Regions from separate parts of the Paenibacillus sp. FSL H8-0175 genome, predicted to be linked through region 1. Evidence: riboswitches for the same ligand, from Rfam matches in the RefSeq annotation. Region 1 holds a riboswitch; the other holds the start of a gene.
What was found. Region 1 has a riboswitch for glycine ahead of MHH46_RS31340 (amino acid permease). Riboswitches for the same ligand answer to the same signal wherever they lie in the genome.
Positions count from the first base shown of each region.

Region 2: linked by a shared signal. The riboswitch ahead of gcvT (glycine cleavage system aminomethyltransferase GcvT) and the one ahead of MHH46_RS31340 (amino acid permease) in region 1 are both predicted to bind glycine.

Region 1 covers NZ_CP150299.1:7,058,047-7,064,959, forward strand. Annotated here, with positions in the region: gene MHH46_RS31335 (metallophosphoesterase) at 1-1,047, shown strand, start outside; gene MHH46_RS31340 (amino acid permease) at 1,213-2,625, opposite strand; glycine riboswitch at 2,773-2,855, opposite strand; gene MHH46_RS31345 (AraC family transcriptional regulator) at 3,139-5,037, opposite strand; gene MHH46_RS31350 (DNA alkylation repair protein) at 5,044-5,751, opposite strand; gene MHH46_RS31355 (TetR/AcrR family transcriptional regulator) at 5,820-6,374, opposite strand; gene MHH46_RS31360 (DHA2 family efflux MFS transporter permease subunit) at 6,541-6,913, shown strand, end outside.
Region 2 covers NZ_CP150299.1:6,603,460-6,610,372, forward strand. Annotated here, with positions in the region: gene uvrB (excinuclease ABC subunit UvrB) at 95-2,086, opposite strand; gene MHH46_RS29405 (flagellar motor protein) at 2,266-3,048, shown strand; gene MHH46_RS29410 (flagellar motor protein MotB) at 3,045-3,875, shown strand; gene gcvH (glycine cleavage system protein GcvH) at 4,304-4,696, opposite strand; glycine riboswitch at 4,923-5,021, shown strand; gene gcvT (glycine cleavage system aminomethyltransferase GcvT) at 5,208-6,320, shown strand; gene gcvPA (aminomethyl-transferring glycine dehydrogenase subunit GcvPA) at 6,427-6,913, shown strand, end outside.

The DNA.
Region 1 (6,913 bases):
GGGATCATATATGGAGTCATCTACAGCTTATGTGCGTTATCAATCATTATTAATTTACTATTGTCTTCTTCAGCTATGACGACCAATTCAAATATTGTTAATTTTATTGGTCAATTCGGGGACTATTGGATGGGTATCTACTTCTATTTGTTCTTGCTTTTGATCCTTTCAGATGTAATCTTACTAATTAGTAAATGGATCAAGGTCCTCCCTTCTCCTATACCAGCACGTGTTATTTTTCATACAAGGTCCATAGTATTAATTCTAGTCATAGGATTGGTGTCCTATGGGATTTATAATGCAAATCATTTAAAAGAAGTCACCTATCCGCTCCAAATACATAAAAACACTTCATTAGATCAGTTAAATATCGTCCTGATCAGCGACTTACATTTAGGCTACGTAAATGATGTAAAGTTTATTGAAGACGTTGTTGATCGTATTAATGGACTACAGCCGGATATAGTGTTGATGACAGGAGATATATTTAATGGTAACTACTATGCGCTCTCTAACCCTTCCAAAGGAATAGAGTTATTAAGTACTATTCAGTCAACCTATGGAGTTTATGCTTGTTTAGGTAACCATGATGCAGGACGCTCATACGATGAGATCGTGAACTTTATAGATAAGAGTAATATCAAACTTCTAAATGATGAGCATGTCGTTATTGATAATCAATTCGTTGTTGTTGGCAGAAGGGATTCATCACCGATTGGTAATCAAGGGAACCCTCGAGCAATTACTTCAGAAGTGATGAGTGACATTGATACAAATATGCCCGTTATCGTAATGGATCATCAACCAACCAATAGGATTGAATACGCAGATGACGTTGATTTGATACTTAGCGGACATACGCATCAAGGACAAGTATTCCCTGCAAATCTGATCACCAATGCTATGTTTACAGTAGATTATGGCCACTATCAGAAGAATCCTAACAGCCCTCACGTCATCGTTACATCTGGTGCAGGGACTTGGGGACCGCCATTACGAATTGGCACGAATAGTGAGATAGCACAAATCAAAGTTGATTTTAAATAGACGATAATTTTAGACTGATTAAAAAACATGGAAGAATATCCCGATAGCATACACAAGTTCGAAAAAGAGCATCGACCACATTAATGAGAAAATCCACCACCGTATGCGGTGGTGGATTTCTATGTCTGCCTATCCAACTGTAATATCAGCAAGCACCCTCATCGACTAATCATGCCGGATCTCCGTGTTAGTCCGAATACCTTCGAGACGTGCTCTTGGATCAGGCGTTATTCTTTCCCTCTTTCTTCTATTTATCGAATACAAAACAAATAATAATATAAACCATAAAGGCGTCAACAATAAGGCCGGACGAGTTTCATCAGCAAATAGCATAATTATGAGTATGATTGCAAACAAAGCTAGAACAACATAATTCACAAAGGGTGTAAACGGTGCTTTGAATTTTGATTTGGCCTGCAATTCCGGCTTCGTCTTTTTATATCGCAAATGGCAAATTAGAACGACGCCCCAAACCCAGATGAAACAAATGGCACTAATTGTTGTCACGATGCCAAAAGCCGTCTCCGGAATCAGCTTACTCAACAAAGCGCCTACAGATAAGACAAGCGTGGATATGAATAAAGCATTACTTGGTACATGATTTTTATTAAGCTTTGCAAAGTTGGCTGGAGCCTGGTCATTTCTGCTTAGATTGTATAGAATCCGGCTTGTTGAGAACATCCCGCTATTACAAGCGGACGCAGCTGAAGTTAATACAACGAAGTTAATAACCCCCGCGGCAATCGGAATCCCCACTAAACTAAATGTTTTAACAAAAGGACTTTCTGCCGGGTTTAGTTCTGTCCAAGCGTTGATGCATAATAAGGCAATAATAGCACCCACGTAGAAAAATAGAATTCGTAAAGGTATTTTATTAATCGCCGATGGGATAGTTTTTTCTGGATTGGAGGTCTCTGCTGCCGATACGCCTACCAATTCCACACCCACAAAAGCAAACACAACCATTTGAAATGAAAGCAGGAACCCTGAAATCCCGTTTGGAAATACTCCCCCATGTGCCCAAATATTACTGAGCGCAACCGTTCCGGTAGTTGTTTTGAATCCAATCACCAGTAAGACTACCCCGATAGCAATCAATGCGAGAATAGTGATTACCTTAATTAAAGCAAACCAAAATTCCAATTCGCCAAAGCTTTTTACCGTTAATAAATTGAGCCCTAATAAAATAATCAAACAAATGACTGCGGGTATCCATTGCGGGATATCAAACCAATATTGTACATAGACCCCAACAGCTATAATATCGGCCATAGCCGTCATGATCCAACAAAACCAATAGGTCCATCCAGTTACAAACGCCGCCCGCGGTCCAAGATAGTCTTCGGCAATGTCTGTAAAAGATTGATAACCTGCTTTAGACAACAGAAGTTCTCCTAATGCCCTCATCACAAAAAAAATAGCGATACCCACGATTAAATAAGCAAAAATGATGGATGGTCCTGCCAGTTGTATAGCTTTACCTGATCCTAAAAATAATCCGGTACCGATGGTTCCACCAATCGCAATGAGCTGAACATGCCGATTCTCTAAATCTCTCTTTAATTCTTGTGCTGCCATTTCAAACTCCCCCTTATGTGAAAAAATGTACAAGTAAAAATGATAACAAAAAAGAGATTGGATACGCTCCAATCTCTTAGGTCTAAGAATAATAAATAAAATACATTCCTTTACTCTGACGATGATCAGAATAACAAATGAATTATCTAGTACTCTTCTGTCCTTTTGCCTGAGATTGTGAACCCTTCGGCGCCGGGGGAATCCCCCACGGTCTCTCCAGAAGCTGCTCCTGCTATAGTGTGATCCATAGCAATCATAGCTTGCGAATTATTTAATTGTTATGCCGCTAACTTCATTTTTAATATTTTTCAATACTAATCATTGTCAAATATTTTGTCAATAACATTAATTACCGCTGGATTTAAACTGCGAAATACGCGAATATCACGCATTGCTTCGGAAACATCGCAACCAACAGACCAAGATCGGCTGATGATTAATATGAAAAAAGGGCTATCTCATTGTAGAATTCTACTCCTGAGACAGCCCCTTTATGTTTTGAAACACACTCTATTAGTGGCTTGTCAGCCAAGCCGCCAACTCTTCTGTCTGACTCAGAATAGCTATTGGGTCCCAGTAGCCGGAGCGATCGCTTGTCCAAAGAAATACGTGATCATTTTTGACTGCTGGCAGTGCGCCCCAGATCGGGTCGGCTTTAAGTTCATCCAGCTTTTTCGAGTCGGAGGTAAGAATAATATAGTCACCGGCATACTTTGGTAAGACCTCAGCAGAGAATGAAGCCCAGCCCGGATCGGCCATTTCGGCGGCGATATCCGCAGGAGGCTTAAATCCCAATCCATTATAGATTGGTTGTCCACCTTTGCCGAAGTCTGTTCCGACGGCCATCAAGCTGTTTTCAGACCATTCAATAATGGAAAATGTGCTATCTGCAGGCACAACCTTCAATACGCTCTCCTTGGCATTGGCCATACGGCTGTCATAGTCTGCAAGCCAGGTTTTGGCCTTATCTTCTTCACTAAGCAGCTCACCGAAATAACCCACTTCCTCATGTACCGTTTTTAAGGAAGCGTATGGAATAACGACCGTAGGTGCGATTTTTGACATCTGCTCATTTAGCTCAGGATAGAAATCATCCATAATAATCAAATCGGGATTAAGCGACAGAATTTTCTCTACATTTCCATTTCCGTCCCCTATATTCTCAACGTCTTTCAAATACTCCTGAAAATATGGATTTTTAATATGATGTTCGGAGGTTCCGATAGGTGTAATGCCAAGCGCAATTAAGCTGCCGAGATATTCACCTGCAACAATTCTTTTGGGATGAAGGGGGATCTCCACCTCACCGTTAACCGTTTTAACGATTTTGGTCTTCGGCTGCTGTGAGGCAGCATTCTCCGTAGCACCGTTTGTACCACATGCGCTCAGTACCAAAATGAAGCTTAACAGCAATACCGATGCCAGCGTAGGCCTTGAATGTTTAAACATGAATGAATCTCCCTCTTGATCAAAATGATACTGATAATCGTTATCAATATAATCAGTATAGTCAAATGATTCAAGGGCAACAATGGAGGATTCTATGTTTGTGGCAGGACTATCTTCTAGTTTGTTCTTTCTGGAATGCAATTCTCTATAGCTAATCGGGGAAACACCCTTATACTTTTTGAACAGCCTGCCCAAATAACTAGGGTCTTGATAACCGACGCCCACTGCAATTTCCTTCAGCGTAGCATCTGTTTCCAGCAGAAGTGCCACCGCTTTTTCGATGCGCACCTTAATTAAGTAATCAATCGGGCTAAGTCCAGTACGGATTTTGAAGTAGGAAGATAAATGGGTTACGCTATAGTTCAGGATTTCCGATAATGATTCCAGCGTAATGTTATCCGTATAATGTTCATGGATAATGTCGGCAATCCGGGCGGCCAGATCACGCTTAGTCGTATTAACCCCTTGCACCGACATTTGATGAAATAGCTCATACACAAACTGATGGAGTAAAGTGCGAACATGCAACCGCGCAAGCGGCTGCGGCTTCTCCCACTCCTTAAACATCTCGCTCACTATGCGATACAGCGCTACAGAATTGTCAGGCGTCATGCTGTACGAATGATCAAAGGATTTAGCGCCCTCGTATAGCGTAGCAATCTCTAAGGGTAGTGAGGGAGGCATACTCACTTTATAATAAATGCTATAGTAATCCAGCCCCTCGCTGCCTGCGTCAATGTTGAGCACAGTTCCTTTGCCTACATGAAGCACTGTAAAGCGCTGTAAACGGTGAACTTGGCTTCCCAGGTTAACTGTAGCATTACCGTGAATCGACATAAGAAACAGCCTTGAGGGGACGTAATAGGAAGGTATAGATTCGCCAGGTCTAAGGGTCATCCGACGAATATCAACTACTTTGCAATTCGCGTGATTCCATACAGCAATAAGGTCATTGATGTCCATGATTGACTAACACCTTACATGTTTTCGTTTGAAGCCGAGCTGCGATTTATCAACTGCCTTTTGAATATTAATTGAAGCATTCAAAATCTTGCTTTTTGCACTACCGGTATGGACTTCCACCGGGCCAACTTCCTTTGCAATCTCAACCGCTTTATCATGAAGCGGCAGATAGGATACGCCCACAGTGTAGATGAAATTGTTCATTGCGTATTTCGTTCGCTCAGGAGCATCATGAATCGTATTTTTAGCAAGCTCCAACATAGCGGCCAATTTTTCTGCGGAAAATTCACTGTCCGGGCGATTTCCGAGCAGCCAGCAGTAACAGTTCCAGCCCGCCGACATTTTCAGCTCTATCTCACTGGCAATCCATTTATCAGAAACCTCTTGCGCAATATCCGTCTCCGCCAACGTTACTGCCACCACAAAGTCCGATAGCATATAGAAATAAGCGCCATCAATCCACCGCTCAAAATCCGACTCGGTCATTGCTTTAGGCTCCGCGATCACCCCGGCAAAATACATAGCGTCGTAATTTCCCGTAGCATAAAGCTGCTCGGCCAAGGGTTGATTATGTTTTATTTTTCTGAAGATAGGCTTCATCTGGCCTGTGGCCACACCAAAAAGCGGTTCGTGCGCGCCATTGGATAGATATATTTTCTTGGTGCGTTCCTTGCCGAGAGCTTCAAGCTCTTGCATGACCGTTTCTAAATCCATTGTTCGCACTTCCTTTTTAGATTATTGGCTAGGGACTCAAACTTTACTTGAATATATCATAAAAGCTCTTATAAATACCTTCTTTTATACATCAAGGTAATTTGCCCCGCTATGTATTCAGCGCTATATTGGTTGCCATCCTTAATCCACCACATAATAATCCCCAGTAGTGAGGCTGCAATAATATCAACGGAGACTACCTCCTTAGTAAGGTCAATGTTCCTCGCGTTTCTTCGTTTTTCGACAGTACTTTTTAACAGGTTGGTCAAGTGTTTTTTGAAGCCTTTATGCTCAATCAATACAGCAAAAACTTTCCGGTATTCAAAAAAATAATTTAAAAAGGTGACCAGCTGCTCCTGTTCGTTGTTGCTCTTCATTTGTAATAGCGGTTCAACCTTCATGGACAGGTCATCGAAGATTTCATGTACGATCTGGCGCAATAAATCGTTAATATCCTCATAATGCAAATAAAACGTTGCACGATTTAGTTCCGCGCGGTTGGCGATTTTTTGGACGGTCAATTGCGAAATCTCCACATTGTCGGCCAATAATGAAAAAACGGCGTTCTTAAGCATCTTTTTTGAGCGAATAGCTCGTGGGTCAACTCTTTTATGTTCAGTCATTTCATCCCTCTATTATCGTTTAAATGGCCTTTCATCAACTAATTTGCCTATTCTGTCGATTAGTCGACATTTTCAATAAAATTGCAAATAGGAATACTATTTAAATCCTGATATGATTTATTTTATTGACACTATGTCGAAAAAGCAATGAAGAGAGGACTGCAACATGCAAGAAGACATTAAGAAAATAAATAAAGGGATCTTACTAACCATCTTAATCTTTGGTTGTTTCTTATCCACACTCAATCAGACGCTTTTAAATGTCGCCTTAAGTAGTCTGATGGATGTATTTGATGTCACGGCAACAACCGTACAATGGATTTCAACAGGATTTATGCTGATCAACGGGATTTTGATTCCGATTACGGCCTATTTAATGAAACGTTTTACAACACGGCAATTATTTATAAGTGCCATGTCATTTTTATTAATCGGTTCTATAATTTGTGCAGCAGCGCCGAGCTTTAGTCTACTCTTAATCGGACGAATGATCCAAGCTGCCGGTGCTGGCATTATAATGCCGCTCATGATGAGTGTTG
Region 2 (6,913 bases), 450 kb from region 1:
CGGGATACGCGACCCTCTATTGATTCAAAAAGAACGGTCTAGGACAGCACCGTTCAATACCTATTTTAAATATCGGTGATGCATTAATAGTTTATTACTCAGCCCGAAGCTCCAGCAATGCGTCGCGTAGCTCTGCCGCGCGTTCGAATTGCAGGTTCTTGGCAGCGTCCTTCATTTCAGCTTCCAGACGCTGGATCAGACTTTGTTTTTCTTTCTTATTCATCTTGCCACCAACACCTGTGAGATAATCAGCTTTAGACTCAGCAACCTTCGTTGCCTCGATGATGTCACGCACTTTTTTATTAATAGTGGTTGGGGTGATGCCATGTTTCTCATTATGGGCAATCTGAATGGCGCGACGGCGCGATGTTTCGCTCATCGCCTTCTCCATCGAATCAGTGATCCGATCACCATACATGATTACACGACCCTCAGAGTTACGAGCCGCACGGCCAATCGTCTGAATTAGTGAACGTTCGGAACGAAGGAACCCTTCTTTATCGGCATCGAGAATTGCAACTAAAGATACCTCCGGTAAGTCGAGACCTTCTCTCAGGAGGTTAATCCCTACCAGTACATGGAACGTACCGAGACGAAGATCCCGCAAGATCGCCATCCGTTCCAGTGTCTTGATGTCAGAGTGCATGTAACGAACCTTAATCCCGATTTCCTTAAAGTAGTCTGTCAGATCCTCCGACATCTTCTTCGTCAAAGTGGTAACGAGTACACGTTCATCGCGTTCAACCCGGTCACGGATTTCGCTAATCAGATCATCAATCTGACCTTCTGTAGGACGGACCTCGATGATTGGATCCAATAGACCAGTCGGACGGATAATCTGCTGCACCATAGTTTCGCAGTGTTCCATTTCATAAGGTCCAGGTGTCGCGGAAACGTAAATGATCTGGTTTACTTTATCTTCGAACTCTTCGAACTGAAGCGGACGGTTATCCAGTGCAGAAGGCAGACGGAAACCATGCTCTACCAACACTGTTTTACGCGCCCGGTCACCGTTATACATCGCCCGAATTTGCGGAAGGGTAACATGGGATTCATCTACGACGATTAACATATCATCAGGAAAATAATCCATTAACGTATATGGAGTTGCTCCCGGTTCCCTGAAGGTTAGTGGCCCGGAATAGTTCTCGATCCCCGAACAGAAACCCACTTCCTTCATCATTTCAATGTCGTAACGTGTCCGTTGTTCCAAACGTTGCGCTTCCAGAAGCTTGCCTGCGTCACGAAGCACGGTCAGCCGCTCTTCTAGCTCCCGTTCAATATTGACTATTGCTACACGCATCGTTTCTTCCTTGGTAACAAAGTGAGAAGCCGGAAAAATGGCGACATGATCGCGTTCACCGATCAATTCGCCCGTTAAAACATCTATTTCAGTGATCCGCTCAATCTCATCCCCAAACAATTCAACACGAATCGCATGTTCACCCTGAGAGGCCGGGAAGATCTCAACCACATCACCACGTACACGGAATGTTCCGCGTACAAAATTGATATCATTGCGCTGGTATTGAATATCCACCAGTCTGCTCAGAATCTCATTGCGCGGTTTCTCCATCCCAACCCGCAAGGACAACAGCAAGCTTCCGTATTCCATTGGTGAACCGAGACCGTAAATACAAGACACACTCGCTACAATAATAACGTCACGCCGTTCGAACAAGGAGCTTGTCGCGGAGTGGCGAAGTTTATCAATCTCTTCGTTAATACTGGAATCTTTCTCAATATAAGTATCGGAGGAGGGAATATACGCCTCTGGTTGGTAATAGTCGTAGTAGCTGACGAAATAGTCTACCGAATTATTCGGGAAAAACTCCTTAAACTCACTTGCCAGCTGGGCAGCCAGTGTCTTGTTATGCGCAATAACCAGCGTGGGGCGATTTAATTTGGAAATAACTTGCGCGACAGTAAAGGTCTTCCCTGTACCTGTCGCTCCCAGCAGCGTCTGGTGCTTCTTACCCTGCCGGATGCCTTGTAGTAATTCATCTATGGCATGAGGCTGATCGCCCTGGGGTGTATACTCGGACTCCAATTCAAAAGTCTTCGTACTGACGACAATATCACTCATTTGCCCGTCTCCCCTCTATCGTCTAAACTAGATTAATATATTATAATTGTTGTCTGAATCTTCTCTCTCCATACGACAGTAAAAAATATGGAAGATAAGAATATGTGTTCCCGTTCATTATACAGTGTTGCTTAGATCGATGCAAACCATAATACACAGAAATGTTAGGAGCTTGAAGCATGGATATTACCGCAATAATCGGCCTAGTGGCCGGACTGGCTGCGCTAATCGGCGGCTACCTCTGGGAAGGCGGAAGCCTTTCCGGACTGCTGCAGCTTAATGCAGCTTTGATTGTATTTGGAGGTACGATTGCTGCCGTAATGATCAGCTTCCCGGCAGCTAAGCTACGCTCCATTCCCGCCGCTCTGCGCATGGCTTTTGGCCGCAATCCTGAACGTGATGAAGAGAAAGCAGAAGAGCTTATCGCAATGGCCACAGTGGCCCGCCGCGGCGGCGTTTTAATGCTCGAAAAACAAGCGGAACTGCATCCTGATCCTTTTACACGCGAAGGACTGTTGCTTATCGTCGATGGCACTGACCCTGAGCAGGTAAGACAGATTTTGGAATTGGAAATGGATGCGAAAGAATTGAAGCATGAAAGCTACGCCAAGATTTTTGAAGCCGCTGGCGGATATGCTCCAACGATGGGGATCATCGGTACAGTTATGGGACTCATTAGGGTACTGGGCAACCTTACGGACCCATCAAATCTAGGTACCTCTATCGCAGTAGCGTTCACTGCAACACTGTACGGAGTAGCCATCGCTAATCTAATATTTTTACCCATTGCTTCCAAAATCAAATCCCGCAGCCAAAGTGAGCTGCATAGCATGGAGATGCTTCTAGTAGGCATTCTTTCTCTACAGAACGGGGATCATCCGCTGCTGGTGCGTAAAAAACTGAACTCCTTCATTTCAGACACCACCACAGATGACCGTGCAGAAGCAAGAGGTTTTATATGAGACAAAGAGACCGGCGCAAACGGCGGGAAGAGAATCGAGAAAGCCGTGATCGTTGGATGATTACTTACGCTGATCTAATTACACTTTTACTTATATTTTTCGTTATATTGTATGCGATGAGCAGCCTGGACACTGACAAATATAATATCGTGACCGGCTCTTTATCCCAGACTTTCAAGTCGAACAGCACTGTTCTTGAAGGCGGGGATGGTATTTTAGATGCTGGAAAGACCCCTGACAACAAACCAGAGAGTACAGATGGGAATGCGAACGCAACTGCAAAACCAAATGACGGTTCTGATGAACAAACGGAGAATGAAACACCTTCAGCACGGGAGTTGGCTTTTCGAGAACAAGAGGCGAAGCTTGCTGAGTTAATGGGTGTGATCACCCACTATGTGGAGGAGAATAATCTCGGTGAACAAATATTTGTAGCCGACAAACCGCAGGGCATAGAAATCACGCTCAGCGACCGTTTTCTTTTTGATGTGGGTAAAGCAGATGTGAAGTCACCAGCCCTTCCTGCTCTTCAGCAGTTGTCTGGCTTATTCAAAGATATCGGAGCAACGATCAGCATTGAAGGACATACGGATAATACACCAGTGTCATCAGCTTCACGTTATAACGACAATTGGGAGCTATCGGGTGCTCGTGCGCTTTCTGTGCTGCGCTTTTTCTTAGATAATGAAGGACTGAACCCGGACACTTTTCAATATGCAGGTTATGCCGATACCCGACCAACAGCAGATAATACTACGGTAGCAGGCAAACAGAAAAATCGACGCGTAGAGATCATTGTACTTCGACAGCTTCAAGAGGTGGAATAAAATATAGTTGCTTGCGCTCAGAGCTAAGTTCGGCGGCAGGGGCCTTTGCAATTACCACATTGAGCTTACAAGGGGCTTCATCCAATTTAATTAGGGAAAACCTCCCTGATTATTCACCTATTATCGTATCCAATCGCGGAATGAGGGAATTTCTCCCTGATTATTACTCTTTTTAGTCTGAAATAGTGGTTTTACCGAGATGATTAGGGAGGAATTTCCTAAAACCCTAACTCTCACGCTATAATCGTCTAAAATGAGGGAGGTTTTCCCTAATTCCATACTCCACTAGACCCTCAAACCACTCGATTGGGTTTACGAATACTCGCACAATCCACATAAGAAACACAAACAGCAAGTCCCCGAATCACAGAAACTTGCTGCTAAAAATATCACACTTGATCAGACTATTTTCCGTCCCCGATTTCCAATTATTCAGCAACTAACGCGCTATAACCAGCTGCATCTAACAGACCTTTTACAGCATCAGCATACTCTCCATCAACTTCAATCTCAAAAATCCAACCCCCGCCATACGGCTGATCATTGATAAGCTCCGGACTAGCTTCTAATCCATCATTCACCTTGGTAACCGTCCCAGAGACGGGCGAATACAACTCCGATACCGTCTTAACGGATTCGATACTGCCTACGCTGTCACCGGCTGAAATGGTCGATCCTACCTCAGGAAACTCAACAAATACGATGTCGCCTAATAAATGCTGAGCATGGTCCGTAATCCCAACACGTACTACTCGCCCTTCTACTTGCTGTGCCCATTCATGCTCTTCGCTGTAAAGAAGGTTGTCTAATACTTCACTCATTTCAAGCCGCCTCATTTCCAATTTGGAGTTCTAAATTTAGTTATAGCCTAAGTTATCCCGGCTCACAATGTCAATATTACTAACAGGAAATTTAAATTTGTCATTTTTTCGACGTTTTCTTGTTGACAGCGCCCGACTATACCCGTTTAATGGAGACATACAAGAAGAAATGACGTTGTCGTCTTTTTATAGACAATAACCGTTTCTCGAAGAAATATAATTGCGGATGATGGCATAGGGAGAGACTGTCTCACTTGAAGACGGCGCCGAAGGAGTAAGCCCTAACAGGGGTGAATCTCTCAGGCAAAAGGACCTTTGTCGGACGTATCTCTGGAGAGCATCAGACGCAAGGCTAGATGCGTCAGATCACCAACGGGGAAACCTGCAAGCTAGTTACGGCAGGGTAACTCTCAGGTACAAAGGACAGAGCAGAAAGCGATTTGTGCATTTATGCATGATTGCTTCTGCCTGTCCTTTTTTCGTATGTAATCAGATCAAGGGGAGTGACGACATGGATGCTTTGAGAAGAACACCTTTTTATGATCTCTATTCCGCTTATGCGGAGTCCAGGTGCATTGACTTCGGTGGCTGGGAGCTGCCAGTACAGTTTACAGGTATCGTGAAAGAGCACGAAGCCGTTCGCCAGCAGGCTGGGCTGTTCGATGTCTCGCATATGGGTGAATTCATGGTGATTGGAAACGGTGCAGAAGCCTTTTTGCAAAAAATGACAACCAATGATGTCAGCCGCCTCACGGATGGTGCGGCACAATATACACTGCTCTGTTATCCAAATGGCGGAGTTGTCGACGACCTACTCGTGTATCGCCTAAGCGAAGGGCGTTATATGCTCGTCGTTAATGCCTCCAACATCGACAAGGACTTGCAGTGGCTGCAAGAGCATTTGACCTCTGAATTCGATGAAGTCACGCTCACTAATGTCTCTGACGAGACGCTTTTGCTCGCCTTGCAGGGTCCTCTGGCAGAGACCATTCTCGCGGAAGTTACTGATGCTCCTATTTCAGCACTCAAGCCTTTCCATTTCATCGAACGCGCTACCGTTTGCGGTGTAGAGGTACTTATCTCCCGTACGGGTTATACCGGTGAAGATGGCTTCGAGATCTACGCTCCGCTGGAAGGTGCAGAAACGTTATGGAACGGACTGCTTGCAGCAGGCGCGCCCCACGGATTAACACCTGCTGGACTGGGTGCACGGGATACCCTGCGTTTTGAGGCAAAATTACCACTGTACGGTCAGGAGCTATCCGCTGACATCACCCCGCTTGAAGCAGGAGTACAGTTCTTCGTGAAGCTGGACAAAATAGACTTTATCGGACGCGATGCACTAATACAGCAAAAAGAAACTGGGATTCCCCGTCGCCTTGTCGGCCTAGAAATGATTGATCGAGGCATTCCACGCTCCCATTATCCTGTTTGGGCAGATGGGGTTAAGATTGGTGAGGTCACAACCGGAACACAGTCCCCTACGCTGAAACGTAACCTGGGGTTGGCTTTGATTGATGCTGCTTACAGTGAAATAGGCACAGAGGTTTACGTAGAGATACGCGGTAAGCAGCTTAAGGCTGTAGTGATTAAGGCCCCTTTTTACAAGTATAAACGCCTTTAGCGTCCATATAAGGACGGTGAGCTTTTAAGCGAGAAATAGAAGAATAAAGTATAGCGTGAAAATTGTACTTTCTTATATTTTAAAAAAGCCAAGGAGTGAAACCTTAATGAAGCACCGTTATCTGCCCATGACAGAACAGGACCGCGTAGAGATGATGGAGGCCGTCGGGATTGAGTCTATAGATGAGCTGTTCTCCGATATTCCTGAAGCGGTACGTTACCAAGGCACTATGCCGATGTCTGAACCACTCGATGAATACGCCCTGCTGCGCCACATGAAAGGTTTGGCTGACCAAAATGCCGACTTTGATTCTCACGCCAGCTTCCTCGGTGCCGGATTATACGATCATCACATCCCTGTGGTCATAAATCATGTCATTTCCCGTTCTGAATTCTACACTGCCTACACTCCTTACCAACCGGAGATCAGCCAAGGTGAGCTGCAAGCGATCTTCGAATTCCAATCCTACATTTGCGAACTAACCGGTATGAAAGTTGCCAATGCCAGTATGTATGATGGCGCTACAGCTTTATCCGAAGCAGCGGTTCTCGCGGCTGGTGCTACCAAACGCAAAAAATTAATCGTCTCCCGTA